DNA from 2 places in the Nocardiopsis sp. TNDT3 genome. Region 2 is predicted to be linked to the other one. Evidence: predicted binding sites of a transcription regulator. Region 2 holds the regulator's gene; the other holds the start of a gene.
The links. The regulator HrcA, encoded in region 2, represses chaperone genes, less so after heat shock. The targets are predictions, from matches to a motif close to TTGGCACTCTCNNNNNGAGAGTGCCAA.
Positions count from the first base shown of each region.

Region 1 (6,100 bases), on a different contig from region 2:
CTCGGGCTTGTCCGCCACCAGCACCTCGGTGGTCAGCAGCATGCCCGCGATGGAGGCGGCGTTCTGCACGGCGGAGCGGGACACCTTGACCGGGTCGAGGATGCCCTGCGAGGTCAGGTCGCCGTAGGTGCCGGTCGCGGCGTTGTAGCCGTGGCCGACCTCCAGCTCCGACACGCGGTGGGTGACCACGTAGCCCTCGGCGCCCGCGTTCTCCGCGATCCACCGGGCGGGCTCGACCAGGGCGCGGCGCACGATCGCCACACCGGTGGCCTCGTCGCCCGTCAGGCCGAGGTCGTCCGAGTCCAGCGCCTTGGAAGCGTGCACCAGCGAGGCGCCGCCGCCGGCGACGATGCCCTCCTCGATGGCCGCGCGGGTCGCCGAGATGGCGTCCTCCAGGCGGTGCTTCTTCTCCTTGAGCTCCACCTCGGTGGCGGCGCCCACGCGCAGGACGGAGACACCGCCCGCGAGCTTGGCCAGGCGCTCCTGGAGCTTCTCGCGGTCCCAGTCGGAGTCGCTCGCCTCGATCTCCTTGCGGATCTGGCGGACGCGGTCCTCGACCTCGGACTGCTCCCCGGCGCCGTCCACGATGGTGGTGGCGTCCTTGGTGATCGTGACGCGGCGGGCGCCGCCCAGCGCGTCGAGGTCCACGTTCTCCAGGGTCAGGCCGACCTCCTCGGCGACGACCTGGCCGCCGGTGAGGACCGCGATGTCCTGGAGCATGGCCTTGCGGCGCTCGCCGAAGCCGGGCGCCTTGACGGCGGCGACGTTGAGGGTGCCGCGGATCTTGTTGAGCACCAGGGCGCCCAGGGCGTCACCGTCGATGTCCTCGGCGATGATGAGCAGGGGCTTCTTGCTCTGGACGACCTTCTCCAGCACGGGCAGCAGGTCGTTGAGGCTGCTGATCTTGCCCTGGTTGATCAGGATCAGCGCGTCCTCCAGCACCGCCTCCTGGCGGTCGCCGTCGGTGACGAAGTAGGGCGAGACGTAGCCCTTGTCGAACTGGAGGCCCTCGGTGAAGTCCAGGTCCAGACCGAAGGTCGGGGCCTCCTCCACCGTGATGACGCCGTCCTTGCCGACCTTGTCGAACGCCTCGGCGATCAGGTCGCCGATCTGGGCGTCCTGGGCGGAGTTGGTGGCGACGTAGGCGATGTCCGCGCGCTCCTCGACGGGGCGGGCGCGCTCCAGGAGGATCTCCGACACCTTGGCGGCGGCGGCGTCGATGCCCTTCTTCAGGGACATCGGGGAGGCGCCGGCGGCCACGCTGCGCAGACCCTCGCGGACGAGGGCCTGGGCCAGGACGGTCGCGGTGGTGGTGCCGTCACCGGCCGCGTCGTTGGTCTTGGTGGCGACCTCCTTGACCAGCTGGGCGCCCAGGTTCTCGTAGGGGTCGTCCAGCTCGACCTCACGGGCGACGGTCACGCCGTCGTTCGTGATGGTGGGGGCGCCGAACTTCTTGTCGATGACGACGTTGCGACCGCGCGGGCCGAGCGTCACCTTGACGGCGTTGGCGAGGCGGTCGACGCCCCGTTCGAGGGCGCGACGGGCGTCGTCCTCGAACTCCAGGATCTTCGGCATGTGGGTGCTTCCTCTTCAGGCTGGTCGAAAGAGAGCATCCCGCCCGCCCGGCTGTGCGCCGACCGGTGCGGGATGCGGATGGCTCCGGGCCCGATGGAGCGGGCCCCGCGGAGACCTACTTCTCGACGACAGCGAGAAGGTCGCGGGCGGAGAGCACCAGGTACTCCTCGCCGTCGTACTTGACCTCGGTGCCGCCGTACTTGCTGTACAGGACGACATCGCCGACCTTCACGTCCAGCGGGATGCGGTTCTCGCCCTCGTCGTCCCAGCGGCCCGGGCCCACGGCCAGGACCTCGCCCTCCTGGGGCTTCTCCTTGGCGGTGTCCGGGATGACCAGACCGGAAGCGGTGGTCTGCTCGGCCTCCAGCGTCCGGACCACGACGCGGTCCTCGAGCGGCTTCAGCACGGTCTTGGTGGCGGTCGACACGGTGTGACCTCCCCCTTCAAGGTTTCGGTGTACTGATCTCGGCCCGCACTGGTGCACGGACCGACTGCGAAAAAGGGGCGACCACGGCGGCCTGTCGTCGCGGGTGCCAGACCGGCCTCGTCGCGGTTAGCACTCTACCCCCGAGAGTGCCAGAATGGAAATGTGACCGTGACCCCCGGTCAGGGGACTTCCCCGGGGGCTCCCTCCGGGGCGGGGCCCGGTCGCGTCCGAACACCGCTCCTTCGACGCCCGGGGGGAACCCATGCGCCTGCCCGCCTTCGAGGCCCTGCTCACCGACGCGGGCCGGGAGGTCCTGGCGGGGGTGGACCCGAAGGCCGCCGCCGGGGACCAGCTCGCCGCGGCCTCACTGCTGCGCGGTGATCCGCGCGTGGCGGCCCTCGACCCCGGTCTACCCGTATCCGAGCTGGTAAACGCCGTCCTGACCCAGGTCTCCCTGCGCGAACGCGGGCGGGCCAAGTTCGGCGAACTCGCGCGGCGGATGTTCTTCACGCCCAACGGGCTGGAGCAGTCCACCCGGCGCGTGGTGGCCGACTACCGCGCGGAGCGCATGGCCGGGGCGATCGGCTCGGCCGGGTCGTCGGGGCGGGGCCTGGACGGCGCCGCCGCGGGCGACCTGTGCTGCGGGGTCGGCGCGGACCTGCTGGCCCTGGCCGCGCGCGGCGTTCCGGTCGAGGGCGTGGACGCCGACCCCCTCACGGTCGCGGTGGCCCGCGCCAACATCGGGGCCCTGGGCCTGTCCGGGCTGGCCCGGGTCCGCGAGGGCGACGCCTCCGCGACCGCGCCCGGCCGGTACCCGCTGCTGTTCTGCGACCCCGCCCGGCGGGGCGGGCGCGGCCGGGTGTTCGACCCCTCGGCCTACTCCCCGCCGTGGGACACGGCCGTGGACCTGGCCTCGGGGGCGCAGGCGGCCTGCCTCAAGGCCGCGCCGGGCGTCCCGCACGAGGCGCTGCCCGGGGACGCGGCGGCCGAGTGGATCTCGGTGGACGGGGAGCTGAAGGAGACCGCCCTGTGGTTCGGCGCGCTGGCCGACGGGCCGCGGCGCCGGGCGACGGTGCTGCACGAGCGCGAGGGGCTGCTCGCCCGTGAGGGCGCGGTGGCGCACCTGGACGCCGACCCCGGTCTGGGCCCGGCCCCGGTGGCGTCGGCCCGGCGCTACCTGTACGACCCGGACCCGGCCGTGGTGCGCTCGCACCTGGTGGCGGAGGCGGCGGCGCGGGTGGACGGCGCCCTGCTGGACGAGCGGATCGCGTACTTCACCGCGGACAGCGCTGTGCTCTCGCCGCTGTGGCGGGTGCTGGAGGTGGTGGAAGTGCTGCCGTTCTCGCTGAAGCGGCTGCGCTCGGCGGTGCGCGGCCTCGGGGCGGGGACGGTGACCGTCAAGAAGCGGGGTTCGGCGGTGGACACCGAGAAGCTGCGCCGGGACCTGCGCGCCTCCGGCCCGGAGTCGGTGACGGTCGTGCTCACGCGGATCGGCGAGCGGCCCTTCTGCCTGCTGTGCCGCGAGGTGGGCGACCCGCGGCGGGGTTAGCGGGCCGACCGGTGCGGGCCGACCGGTGCGGGCGGCGGGTTCCGCCACCGGTGCGCGTACGGGGCCGCCTTCACCGGTGCTCCTGCCACCGGCGTCACCGTCGGCGTCGATGGTGACGCCGGTGGGGGACCGTTCGCGAGGAGCGCGTGCCGGTGTCCACAGGCCCGACGGGGGCTGGCGGGCGGTGGAGGCGTCGGCCTAGGCTGGATTCGGGGGCGCCACGCGTCGCCGTCGGGTGAGTGCGCCGCCCCCGTGTTCGAGTGTCCCCCTCCCCGCGACCGGCCCGCAAGGACACGTTCCCACCTGTGGACAACCGTGGACGAGGTGGCTGGAGTGCACCCTGGGGCCGCGGATCACGACATCGGGCCAGATCGTTACCTTCCCCACCCAGATCTTTGGCGGTCCCCTGGGGGAGGAGCGGCGCGTGTCGTTAAACTGGCGGCGCGAATTCTTTCCCTTCTCATGGATTCACCCGGAAGGCCGTGATCGTTGACCCGCCCCCGCGGTTCAGCAGAAGAACAGGCCTTGCCTCGCGTGTATACGCTCAGTCACACTCCAGTCACGATGAGGCCGTACTGGTGCAAAAACACCGCCCACCCGGGGACCATCGAGAACCCGAGCCGTCCGGAACCCACCGTCCACTCCCCCGGACGGGTACGGGAGCGCCAGAAAAATAAGGAGCACCTCGGTGGAACAGACCAATCACAACTTCCTCAACGGAGGAGGTCAGGCGGGGATCTCCGACCGCATGCGTGACCTGCTCTCCCAGGCCGCCCAGGAGCACGTCTCCGAGCAGAAGTCGCAGGGCGCCGTCAGCGAGGAGATGCGCCAGCGCCTGGAGGGCATGGAGTGGCTGCTCCGCGAGCTGCGCGAGCGCGAGCTCACCGCCCTCACCGAGTCGGTCGCCACGGTCAACGGCCGCGTCGACGAGTTCCTCGCCCGGCCGCCGGAGTGGGCGGAGACCCTCGCCGAGCACATCGAGGTCGTCGCCCAGCAGGTCAAGCCCCTCTCGGACCTGCCCCCCCTGCGCGCGGACACCCACCGCATCGCCGGTCACCTGGACACCGCGCTCACCCGCCTCCAGCGGATGGCGGAGACGGGCAACCGCACCTCCGAGCAGGTCAACGAGCTGGGCGAGCGCCTGACGGGGCTGGACGAGAGCCTCGACACCCGTCTGAACGGACTCGGAGAGACCCTCGGCGCCCGCCTGGACGGGCTGAGCGAGACCTTCGGCGCCCGCCTGGACGCGCTCGACACCGCGCTGGCCTCCCTGACCGCCAGGACCGAGGCCGTGCAGGCGTCGCTGTCCGCGCTCTCGGAGTCGGCGGAGAGCCGCCACGAGGCCCTCACCGCCGCGGTCGGCGAGAGCCGCACCGAACTGGCCGAGGCGCTCGCCGGCGGGCGGACCGAGATCTCCGAGGCCCTGGCCGAGGGCCGCACCGAGCTGGCAGAGGCCGTGGCCGCGAGCCGCGAGAGCCTCACCGCCGTCGTCAACGAGAGCCGCGAGAGCCTCACCGCCGTCGTGAGCGAGAGCCGCGAGGCCCTGGCTGCGGCCGACGCCCGGCTGGGCGAGACCGTCGAGGCCAAGGCCGAGGAGGCCGCCGCCAGGGCGGAGCAGGCCAACGGCGAGCTGCGCACGCTCGTGGAGGAGCGCACCGAGCGTCTGCGCACCTCGATGGAGGAGCGCACCGCCGAGCAGCACGAGACGCTGCTGTCGCGCCTTCAGGAGAACACCGGCGAGCTGGGCGAGCGCACCGCCGCCCTGACCGAGGAGCTGGGCGCCCTGTCCACCTCCTCCGCCGAGCGCCACGAATCCCTCGCCGCCAAGCTGGCCGAGAGCGTCGGCTACCTCAGCACCCAGGCCGAGGAGAACAACGCCGAGACGACCGCCGCGGTCGCCGACGTCACCGGCGCGCTCGCCAAGCTCCGCGAGGACCACGAGTCGTCGCTCACCGAGCTGCGCACCCACCTGCGCCAGCGCCTGGCCGAGCTCAACGAGCAGATGGAGCTGGGCCGCACCGAGACCCGGGAGCAGGCCGAGGCCGCCTCCGAGCGCCTGCGCGAGGCGGTGACCGAGCGCACCGACGCCCTGGGCGCCCGGATCGCCGAGGACGCCGAGCGCGTCACCTCCGACTTCGCCGAGCTGCGGACGTTCGTCCAGGAGAACAGCGACCGGCTCGCCACCGAGTCCGAGGAGCGTTCGCGGACGCTGACCGAGTCGCTCACCGAGCGGGTGGAGGCGCACCGGACGGCGCTGGACGAGCGTCTGGAGCGCCAGCGCGAGGCCCTGACCGGCAAGGTCGACACCCACCTGGCGCAGATCACCGGCAAGGTGGACCACGAGCTGGGCCGCCTCACCGACCGCTTCGACACCTTCGAGGGACACTTCGAGGGAAGCTTCGAGGGGGTCGAGGGCAAGCTCGACCGCATCGACGGCCGCATGGACGGCGTCAACGGCCGCCTGGACGGCCTGGACGGCCGGGTCAACGGTGTCGAGGGCCAGTTCGAGGGCGTCAGCGGGCACTTCGAGGGCGTGGACGGCCGTATGG
Region 1 covers NZ_QPFC01000277.1:454-6,553, reverse strand. The annotation lists gene groL (chaperonin GroEL) at 1-1,575, opposite strand, end outside; gene groES (co-chaperone GroES) at 1,691-2,002, opposite strand; gene DQW06_RS07525 (class I SAM-dependent methyltransferase) at 2,265-3,551, shown strand; gene DQW06_RS07520 (hypothetical protein) at 4,240-6,100, shown strand, end outside.
Region 1: the regulator HrcA is predicted to act here: its motif matches at 2,129-2,155, upstream of groES (co-chaperone GroES).

Region 2 (9,444 bases):
GGGGTCCGCCGACACCCGCTCCCAGCGGCGCCCGGACTTGGCCACGCGCTCACCGGAACTCGCCTCGGGCAGGCCCACCGACATCACACGGGTGACGGCGACCTCCGCGGCCACCAGGAAGCCCGCGACGGCGGTCAGCACCAGGGCCACCGCGAACGCGCTGATCCACTCCACGGGCTCACCGGTGGTCAACGGGGCGATGTCAGGCCAGGCCGACGGAGTCATCGGGCGCTCTCATCCCCTTCGGCCCCGGCCGCCTCGCGCTCGCGCCAGGCCGCGAGGATCTCGCCCTGGAGACCGAACATCTCCTTGTGCTCCTCGGGCTCGGCGTGGTCGTAGCCCAGCAGGTGCAGGATGCCGTGCGTGCACAGCAGGTCGATCTCCGCCTCGGTGCCGTGCCCGGCCTTCTCCGCCTGGCGCTCGGCGACCTGCGGACAGATGATCACGTCCCCCAGGACGCCCGGCTCGCTCGTGCGGCCGGGGCCGCCGGGGCGCAGTTCGTCCATCGGGAAGGAGAGCACGTCGGTGGGGCCCGGCTCGTCCATCCACCGCACGTGCAGGTCGGCCATCGGCTCCTCGTCCACGAGCACGACGGACAGCTCGGCCAGCGGATGGACGCGCATGGCGTCGAGCACGTGACGGGCCAGACGGGAGAGCCTCTCCTCGTCCACGGTGGTGACGCCGGACTCGTTGGCGACGTCGATACTCATGGTTGCGGCTGCCTTACCTAGGGATCGCGGGGCCGGGCGGAGTGCCCGGCCGGTGGTGCGGCGCGCCGGTCCGGCGCGCCCTCGGCAACCGAACCGGTGGACCCGCCTGCGGCGGGCCCACCGGTTCGAACGCCGTGGGGTCGTGTTCCTCGGGCCGTGTCGGGTCCGAAGGCCCTCGGCGGAACACCCCTGTCTCAGTCTGCCTGTTCCCCGTCGCCGGCGCTCCCCGGCTCCGCCGGGGTGTCGGGGGCGACGCGGCGCGCGGACCCGCGGCGGGAGCGGCCGCCCCCGGCGGACCCCCTGCCGTCCCGGGCGTCGCCCTGGGCGGCGTCGTAGCGCCCGTAGGCGTCCACGATCTTGCCGACCAGCTTGTGCCGGACGACGTCCTCACTGCTCAGGCGGCAGAAGGCGATGTCGTCGATGTCACTCAGGATGGACTCGATGGTGCGCAGACCGCTGGTCTGCCCGCCGGGCAGGTCGACCTGGGTCACGTCACCGGTGACCACGATCTTGGAGCCGAACCCGAGCCTGGTGAGGAACATCTTCATCTGCTCGGGCGAGGTGTTCTGGGCCTCGTCCAGGATGATGAAGGAGTCGTTCAGGGTACGGCCGCGCATGTACGCCAGCGGCGCGACCTCGATGGTCCCCGCCGCCATGAGCTTGGGGATGGAGTCGGGGTCGAGCATGTCGTGCAGGGCGTCGTAGAGCGGGCGCAGGTAGGGGTCGATCTTGTCGTAGAGGGTGCCGGGCAGGAAGCCCAGCCGCTCACCGGCCTCCACCGCGGGGCGGGTGAGGATGATCCGGTTGACTTCCTTGTCCTGGAGCGCCTTGACCGCCTTGGCCATGGCCAGGTACGTCTTGCCGGTACCGGCGGGGCCGATGCCGAACACCACCGTGCGCTGGTCGATGGTGTCGACGTAGCGCTTCTGGTTGAGCGTCTTGGGACGGATGGTCTTGCCGCGGTTGGACAGGATGTTGGTGGTCAGCACGTCCGCGGGGCGCTCGGCACCGGGCGAGCGCAGCATGTGGACCATGCGTTCGATGGTGTCGGGGGTGACGTGGGTGCCGCTCTTGGCGAGTTCGATCAGCTCCTCGACGAGGCGGACCACGACGGCGGTCTCCTCCGGGGAGCCGCTGATGGTGAACTCGTTGCCGCGCACGTGGATGTCGCTGTCGAAGGCCCGCTCCAACGCCCTGAGGAGTTCGTCCCTGGAGCCCAGCAGGCTGACCATCGTGTGCTCGTCGGGCACCACGACCTTGACCTGGGTGTCCCGTGGCGGGTGCGTGTGCGTTGTCTCGGACATGGTGAGGCCGTGCGGCCGCTGTCCCTACCCTTCGGTCGGGCGCCTTCCCGACCCCTGCGGGAGGCGCACCTGGTGGACGGTCCCGGCGCCGCGGACGGCGCCCGGTCGGAGCTTGCGCGCCGGTGTTCCCCATGGTCACACCGAACCCTCGAAGCCCACAGCGACGAGTCTACCAAGGCGCCTCCGCCCGACTCGATCCGTTATTTCCGCCTGTGGACAACGTGCGGGAGGAGTGGGGTCGGGGGCGTCGGCGTCCGCGCGCGGGACCGGTTCGCGCGCCTCCTACCCGGGGGGCCAGTTGAGCCCGCGGCCGCCGAGCAGGTGCCCGTGGAGGTGGAAGACCGTCTGCCCGGCGCCGCTGCCGGTGTTGAACACCAGCCGGTAGCCCTGGTCGGCGACGCCCTCGTCCACGGCCACCTCGTGCGCCACCCGGACGACCTCGTCGAGCAGGCCGGTGTCCGCCGCCGCGGCCTCGGCGGCGTTGGGGTGGTGCTCGCGCGGGATGACCAGCACGTGCGTGGGCGCCTGGGGGTTGATGTCGCGGAAGGCGACCGCGCGCTCGCTCTCGCGCACGATCTCGGCGGGCACCTCCCCCTTCACGATCTTGCAGAAAAGACAGTCGTCCTGGGCCATCGCTCACCTTTTTTTGCGTCTGCGCGACCGCCGAAAGGGCCGCCGTATCGGGTTCGTCCGGGACCATGATGCCGCAGGTCGCCGTCGGGCGGGCCCGCGGCGGAGGGCTTGGGAGGCACTGTGGGCGAGCGGATTCGGCGACGCCCGGCGCCCCGGGCGCGATAGGCTTTCCACCCGTGCGCGTCAGGTCGTCGGCTCCGTCCGGCCCCGGCCATATTCCCGCGTGTTCGGATTGAAACGCACGTCTACCTGGAAAAGAAGAGGTATGCCCTTTCGTAAACCCCGCGACAAGGGTGTGCGTCGAACTGATGTGACGACAGAAACCATGGTGGCCGGTGCCACCACGGCACCGCTCTCGGTGGAGTGGGACGCCGACCACGCCGTGACGGAGCTCTACCGGGAGCACTACCGTCCGCTCGTTCGGCTCGCCGCCCTGCTGGTCCGCGACCACGCGACCGCGGAAGAGGTCGTCCAGGACTCGTTCGTCGCCATGCACGGAGCGTGGCGCCGCCTGCGCGACCCGAACAAGGCCCTGTCCTACCTGCGCCAGGCCGTGGTGAACAAGGCCCGGTCCGTACTCCGCCACAGGGCGGTCGTGGAGAAGCACGCGCCCAAGGCCCTGCCCGACGCCCCCAGCGCGGAACACGGCGCGCTGAGCCTGTTGGAGCGCGAAGCCGTCATCCGCGCCCTGCGCAAACTACCCACCCGTCAGCGAGAGGCCATCGTGCTCCGGTACTACGGCGACCTGTCCGAGGCACAGATCGCGGACGCCATGGGGATCAGCCGGGGCGCGGTGAAGAGCCACACGTCCCGCGGTATCTCCGCGCTCCGCTCTGTTCTGGAGCAAACGACATGACCAGCCCCACGAACCCCACGAACGATCCGTTCGAGGAGCAGCTGCGCCACCTGCTCAAGGCCGAGGCCGACACGGTCACGACCTCTCCCGAGGCGTTGAACCTGATCCGTGAGCGCACTGAGCGCAGCCGCGGTTCGGCCTGGTTCGGTATGCCCTGGCTACGTCCGGCGGTGGCGGTGGCGGGAGCCGCCCTGATCGCCGGGTCCGTGGTCATCTCCAGCCCCCAGGTCCGCGACCACGTGCTGGAGATCGTCCCCGCGGGCGCCGACCGCGAGGGCGCGCCCGCCGAGGAGGAGGGCGAGGGCGGCGGTGTGATCGCTCCGGACCCCTCCACCGGCTCCGTGGACGGCACCACCCAGCAGGAGGAGGAGCCGCCGCGCGACCCGGCCTCCTCCCCCACCCCGGAGGACGACGAGCAGGAGCCCGCTCCCTCCGAGGAGGGCGTCACGGCCGCCACCACGTGTCCGACGCCCGAGGAGCCCGCCTCCCCGGCCCCGTCCAGCTCCGAGGGGGAGAAGGGCGAGAAGGCCGCCTCCGAGGAGGAGTGCGAGCCCAGCGACGAGCCGAGCAGCGGCACCGGCGACGGGTCCACCGGCGAGGAGGGCGGCGGCGACGGCGGCGGAACCGGTGGTGAGGAGCCGTCCGGCGGCGACGGCACCGGCGGCGAGGGCGGCGGGACCGGAGGCGACGGAACCGGCACGGGCGGCACCGGCACCACCGGAGGCGACAACGGCGCCAAGACGGCTCCCAGCAGCTGACACGCCCCTCACGGAGGGTCCGTCCCCGTACACGCCGGGGCCGGTCCCGCGCAGGAGTCACCCGCTGGACACAGACACACGGGGGGCGCCCGGACGCGTTCGGGCGCCTCCCGTGTGTTCAGCGTCGGTCCGTGCGCCCTACCAGCGGCCGGTGCGGGCCTGGAGCACCGACAGGGCGGCGACCCCGGCGGTGGAGGTGCGCAGCACGCTCGGCCCCAGCAGCGCCCGGACCGCGCCCGCGGCGTCGAACGCCTCCAGCTCGGCGTCGGAGAAGCCGCCCTCGGGACCGACCACCACGACGACGTCGGCGTCCTGTCCGACAGGCGGTTCCAGCTGTGACAGGCGGCTGGCGCCGTCCTCGTGCAGCACGACGCCCAGGTCCGCCCCCGCCAGCAGTTCGACCACGGCGGTGCGGTCGGCGAGGTCGGCCACCTCGGGCAGCCGCGCACGCCGGGCCTGCTTGGCCGCCTCGCGGGCGGTCGCACGCCACTTGGCCAGCGCCTTGGCGGCGCGGTCGCCCTTCCAGCGGGTGACGCAGCGCTCCGCCGCCCAGGGCACGACCGCGTCCGCTCCGGCCTCGGTCATCATCTCCACGGCCAGTTCGCCCCGGTCGCCCTTGGGCAGTGCCTGGACCACGGTCAGGCGGGGGCGGGGCGCCGGTTCCTCCCGGCGCTCCACCACCGCGCAGACGATGTGGTCCCCGCCCACGGCGGTCACCGTGCAGCGGGCGCGCAGACCGCGTCCGTCGGAGAGGTCGACGGTCTCGCCCTCCCGGATGCGGCGCACCACGGCGGCGTGGCGGCCCTCGGCGCCGTCCACCGTCACCCGGTCGGCCGCCAGGTCGGCGGCCTCGACCAGGAAGACCGGCGGCGTCACTTGGCGCCGAAGGCGTCGCGGATCTTGGAGAAGAACCCGCCGTGTCCGGGACTGAAGCGTCCCGGGGTCTGGTCCTCGCCGCGCAGTTCGGCGAACTTGCGCAGGAGGGCCTCCTGCTCCTCGTCCAGCCTGCTCGGGGTCTCCACGTCGACGCGGATGCGCAGGTCGCCCCGGCCGCCGCCGTCGAGGTGGCTGACGCCCTTGTTGGGGAGGGTGATGACGTGGCCGGAGTTGGTGCCCGGGCGCAGGTCGATGTTCTCGGTGCCGTCGAGGGTGTCGAAGGCGAAGGAGGCGCCCAGCGCGGCGGCCGTCATGGGGACGGTCACCGTGCAGTGCAGGTCGTCGCCGCGGCGTTCGAAGGTGGGGTGCGGGCGCTGGATGATCTCCAGGATGATGTCGCCGCGCGGTCCGCCGTTGGGGCCGACCTCGCCCTCCCCGGCGAGCTGGATGCGGGTGCCGTCGTCGACGCCCGCGGGGATCTTGACGGTGCGGGTGACCTTCTCGCGCACCCGGCCCTCGCCCGCGCAGTCGCCGCAGGGGTTGGTGATGACCGAGCCCTGGCCCGAGCACTGGGGGCAGGGGCGGGAGGTCATGACCTGGCCGAGGAAGGACCGCGTGACCTGGGAGACCTCGCCCTGTCCGTGGCACATCTCACAGGTGGTGCGGTGCGAACCGGCCGCCGTCCCCTCGCCCTGGCAGGTCTCGCACAGGATGGCGGTGGGGAAGGTGATCTCCTTGCTGACCCCGAACGCGGTCTCCACCAGGTCGAGTTCGACGCGGATCTTGATGCTGCGCCCGCGGCGGACCCGTTCCCGGGGGCCGCGCCCGCCGGGCTGGCCGCCGCCGAAGAAGGCGTTCATGATGTCGTCGAAGGCGAACCCGCCCGCGCCGCCGAAGCCCCCGGCCCCGCCGCCGCCGGGCGCGTAGGGGTCCTGGCCCATGTCGAACATCCGGCGCTTGTTCTCGTCGGAGAGGACCTCGTAGGCCTGGGTCACCTCCTTGAAGCGCTCCTGGGTTGCGGGGTCCGGATTGATGTCCGGGTGGAGTTCGCGCGCGAGCCGCCGGTAGGCCTTCTTGATCTCGTCCTTGGACGCGTCGCGACGCACTCCGAGAACCTGGTAATAGTCTCTGGCCACTGGGTTACTGTCCTGCCAAAATCTGTCCGACATAGCGAGCCACGGCGCGTACTGCTCCCATCGTCCCCGGATAGTCCATCCGGGTGGGTCCCACCACACCGATCTTGGCGAGCGACTGGTTTCCCACACCGTAGTCCGCCGACACGATGGAGGTGGACCTCAGGCCCTCGTGGAAGTTCTCCGCGCCGATGCGCACCGTGAGCATCGACGGGTCCTTGGCCTCTCCCAGCAAACGGATGAGGACCATGTTCTCTTCCAGTGCCTCCAGGACGTCCCTGAGGCTGGCGGCGAAGTCGACGGCGGCGAGGTTGGCCGTCCCCGCGAGGACGATCTTCTCCTCGTGCCGCTCGACGAGGCTCTCCAGCAGGACGGAGAGGACCGACACCGCCATCTGGCGGTGTTCGGGCGCCACCTGCGGAGGCAGGTCCTCCACCGCGTCGGGCACGTCGCCGAGGTGGCGTCCGGCGATGGCCCGGTTCAACATCGCGCGCAGGTCGTTGACGGCGGCCTCGTGGACCTCTCCCAGGCCGTCGATGACGCGCTGCTCGACCCGGCCCGTGTTGGTGATCACGACCATCATGATCCGCTGACCCCCGAGGGGGACCAGTTCCACGTGCTGCACCGACGAGCGGGTCAGCGACGGGTACTGGACGATCGCGACCTGGCGGGTGAGCTGCGCGAGGAGCCGCACGGTCCGGGCGACGATCTCGTCGAGGTCCACGGCGCCGGTGAGGAAGGACTCGATGGCGCGCCGCTCCGCGCTGGAGAGCGGTTTGACCGAGGAGAGCCGGTCGACGAAGAGCCGGTACCCCTTGTCCGTGGGAACGCGTCCGGCACTGGTGTGCGGCTGCGCGATGTAGCCGTCCTCCTCGAGGGCGACCATGTCGTTGCGGATGGTCGCCGGGGAGACTCCGAGCCGGTGCCGGTCGGCCAGGGCCTTGGAACCCACGGGCTCGTTGGTGTTGACGAAGTCCTCGACGACGGCACGCAGGACCGCGAGCTTGCGCTCATCCAGCACTCGCCACCTCCTGGCACTCCATGGTCCTCAGTGCTAAGTCTACGCCCGGCCGCAAACCCTGACGGTTACCCGCGGGTGGTGAAGCCGCGGCGCGGCCGTGCCGCCCCTGCTCCCGCCGGGCACGCGGCACGCGCCGCGGCCGACGGGGCGCCGGCGCGCGCCACCAGTAGACTGCACGACCGTGGCTACCAAGGGAACCGGCCGTTACGGCCGCGACGTGCTCGCCGGGGACTGGCGCCGCCCGAAGAAGAAGGCGGTCCGCGAGGTGCCCCTGGAAAGGGAACTGGTCGTGGAGGACGCCGAGGAGGCGTTCTGCGGGGCGGTGATGGCCTGGGACAAGGCCACCGTCACGCTGGAGGACCGGCACGGCCGCCGCCGCGTGTTCGACCTCGCCCCCGCCGCGTTCCTGGTCGACGGCGAGCCGGTGACCCTCGTGCGCCCCTCCGCCGCTCCACGGGGGCCGCTGCGCAGCGCCTCCGGGTCGGTGGCGGTACCGGGCGCGCGGGCGCGCACGGCCCGGGAGAGCCGGATCTACGTGGAGGGCGTCCACGACGCCGAACTGGTGGAGAAGGTCTGGGGCCACGACCTGCGCGTGGAGGGGGTGGCCGTCGAGTTCCTGGAGGGGGTCGACGACCTGCCCTCGATCGTGGCGGAGTTCTCACCCGGGCCCGGCAGGAGGCTGGGCGTCCTGGTGGACCACCTGGTGCCGGGGTCCAAGGAGACGCGGATCGCCGAGCGGGTGCGCGGCGAGCACGTGCTGGTGGCCGGGCACCCCTACGTCGACGTCTGGCAGGCGGTGCGGCCGGGTTCCGTGGGGATCGGGGCATGGCCCGAGGTGCCGCGCGGCGTGCCCTGGAAGGAGGGGGTCGTGAGCGCCCTGGGCTGGCGGATGGAGACGGGAGAGGCGTGGCGCCGGATCCTGGGGTCGGTCCGTACCTATGCTGATCTGGAGCCGGCTCTGCTCGGCCGGGTGGAGGAGCTGATCGACTTCGTCACCGGGCCGCACCCGGACGCTCCCTAGCGAGCGCTGCGCGCGGGAGGAGCGGTAGGACCTAGGATTTGACCTGGGCGAGGCGCCGGTCCCCGTGTCCGGTGCCGAGGTCGCCCGCCTCCGGCCCGCGCGGTCGTCGGTACAGCACGGTAGTACAGAACCTCCCTCTCATCAGCGGAGCCAAGGAAGAGCATGAGCCAGACCCCGACGAACCCCCCGCCCCCGGAGGATCCCCACCGGGGACAGCAGCCGGAGCACGGGCAGGACGGTCAGCAGGAGTACGGACAGCGGCCCCCGCAGCCGGAACCCGGCCAGCAGCCCTCCTACGGGCAGCCGTCCGGGGCGCAGCCGCCCTACGCTCCGCAGCCCGACCAGGACCACGGCCAGCCGCCCTCGGGTGCGCAGTCCCCGTACGCCCCGCAGCCCGACCAGGGCTACCAGGGCTACCAGGGCTACGGCCAGACCCCGGGGGCGCAGCCCGACTTCGCACCGCCCCCCGGCGCCCCGTCGCCGTACGCGCCCCAGCCCGGTCAGGGCCAGCCCGCCTACGGTCAGTCCTCGGGCGCGCAGTCGCCGTACGCCCCGCAGTTCGAGCAGGGGCAGCAGGGCTACGGCCAGGCCTCGGGGGCCCAGCCGGGTTACGGGCAGCCCTCCGGCGCCCAGCCCGGGTACGGCCAGGCCCCTGGAGCCCAGCCCGGCTACGCCCCGCAGCCCGAATACGGTCAGCAGCCCTACGGCCAGCCCCAGCAGGGCGAGTACGGCCAGCCCCCGGCCGGACAGCAGCAGCCCGGTTTCGCACCGCCGGAAGGCGCCCCCGAGCAGCCCGGCTACGGGCAGCAGGCGGCCTACGGCCAGACCCCGGGGGCGCAGCCCGCCTACGGCCAGCCCTCCGGCGCGCAGTCCCCGTACGCCCCGCAGCCCGACCAGGGACAGCAGGGCTACGCCCAGGCGCCGGGAGCCCAGCCCTCCGGCGCCCAGCCCGGCTACGCCCCGCAGCCCGAGTACGGTCAGCAGCCCTACGGCCAGCCCCAGCAGCCCCAGCAGCCCCAGCAGGGCGAGTACGGCCAGCCCCAGCAGGGCGTCTACGGCCAGCCCGCCCCGGGCCAGCAGCAGCCCTACCCGGGCGCCCCCGCGGCGTACGGGCAGCCGGGCGTTCCTGGCC
Region 2 covers NZ_QPFC01000229.1:1,093-10,536, reverse strand. The annotation lists partial or broken gene DQW06_RS06320 (CNNM domain-containing protein) at 1-225, opposite strand, end outside; gene ybeY (rRNA maturation RNase YbeY) at 222-710, opposite strand; gene DQW06_RS06310 (PhoH family protein) at 905-2,014, opposite strand; gene DQW06_RS06305 (histidine triad nucleotide-binding protein) at 2,297-2,647, opposite strand; gene DQW06_RS06300 (SigE family RNA polymerase sigma factor) at 2,973-3,503, shown strand; gene DQW06_RS06295 (hypothetical protein) at 3,500-4,261, shown strand; gene DQW06_RS06290 (16S rRNA (uracil(1498)-N(3))-methyltransferase) at 4,400-5,137, opposite strand; gene dnaJ (molecular chaperone DnaJ) at 5,134-6,273, opposite strand; gene hrcA (heat-inducible transcriptional repressor HrcA) at 6,278-7,291, opposite strand; gene DQW06_RS06275 (DUF3097 domain-containing protein) at 7,473-8,312, shown strand.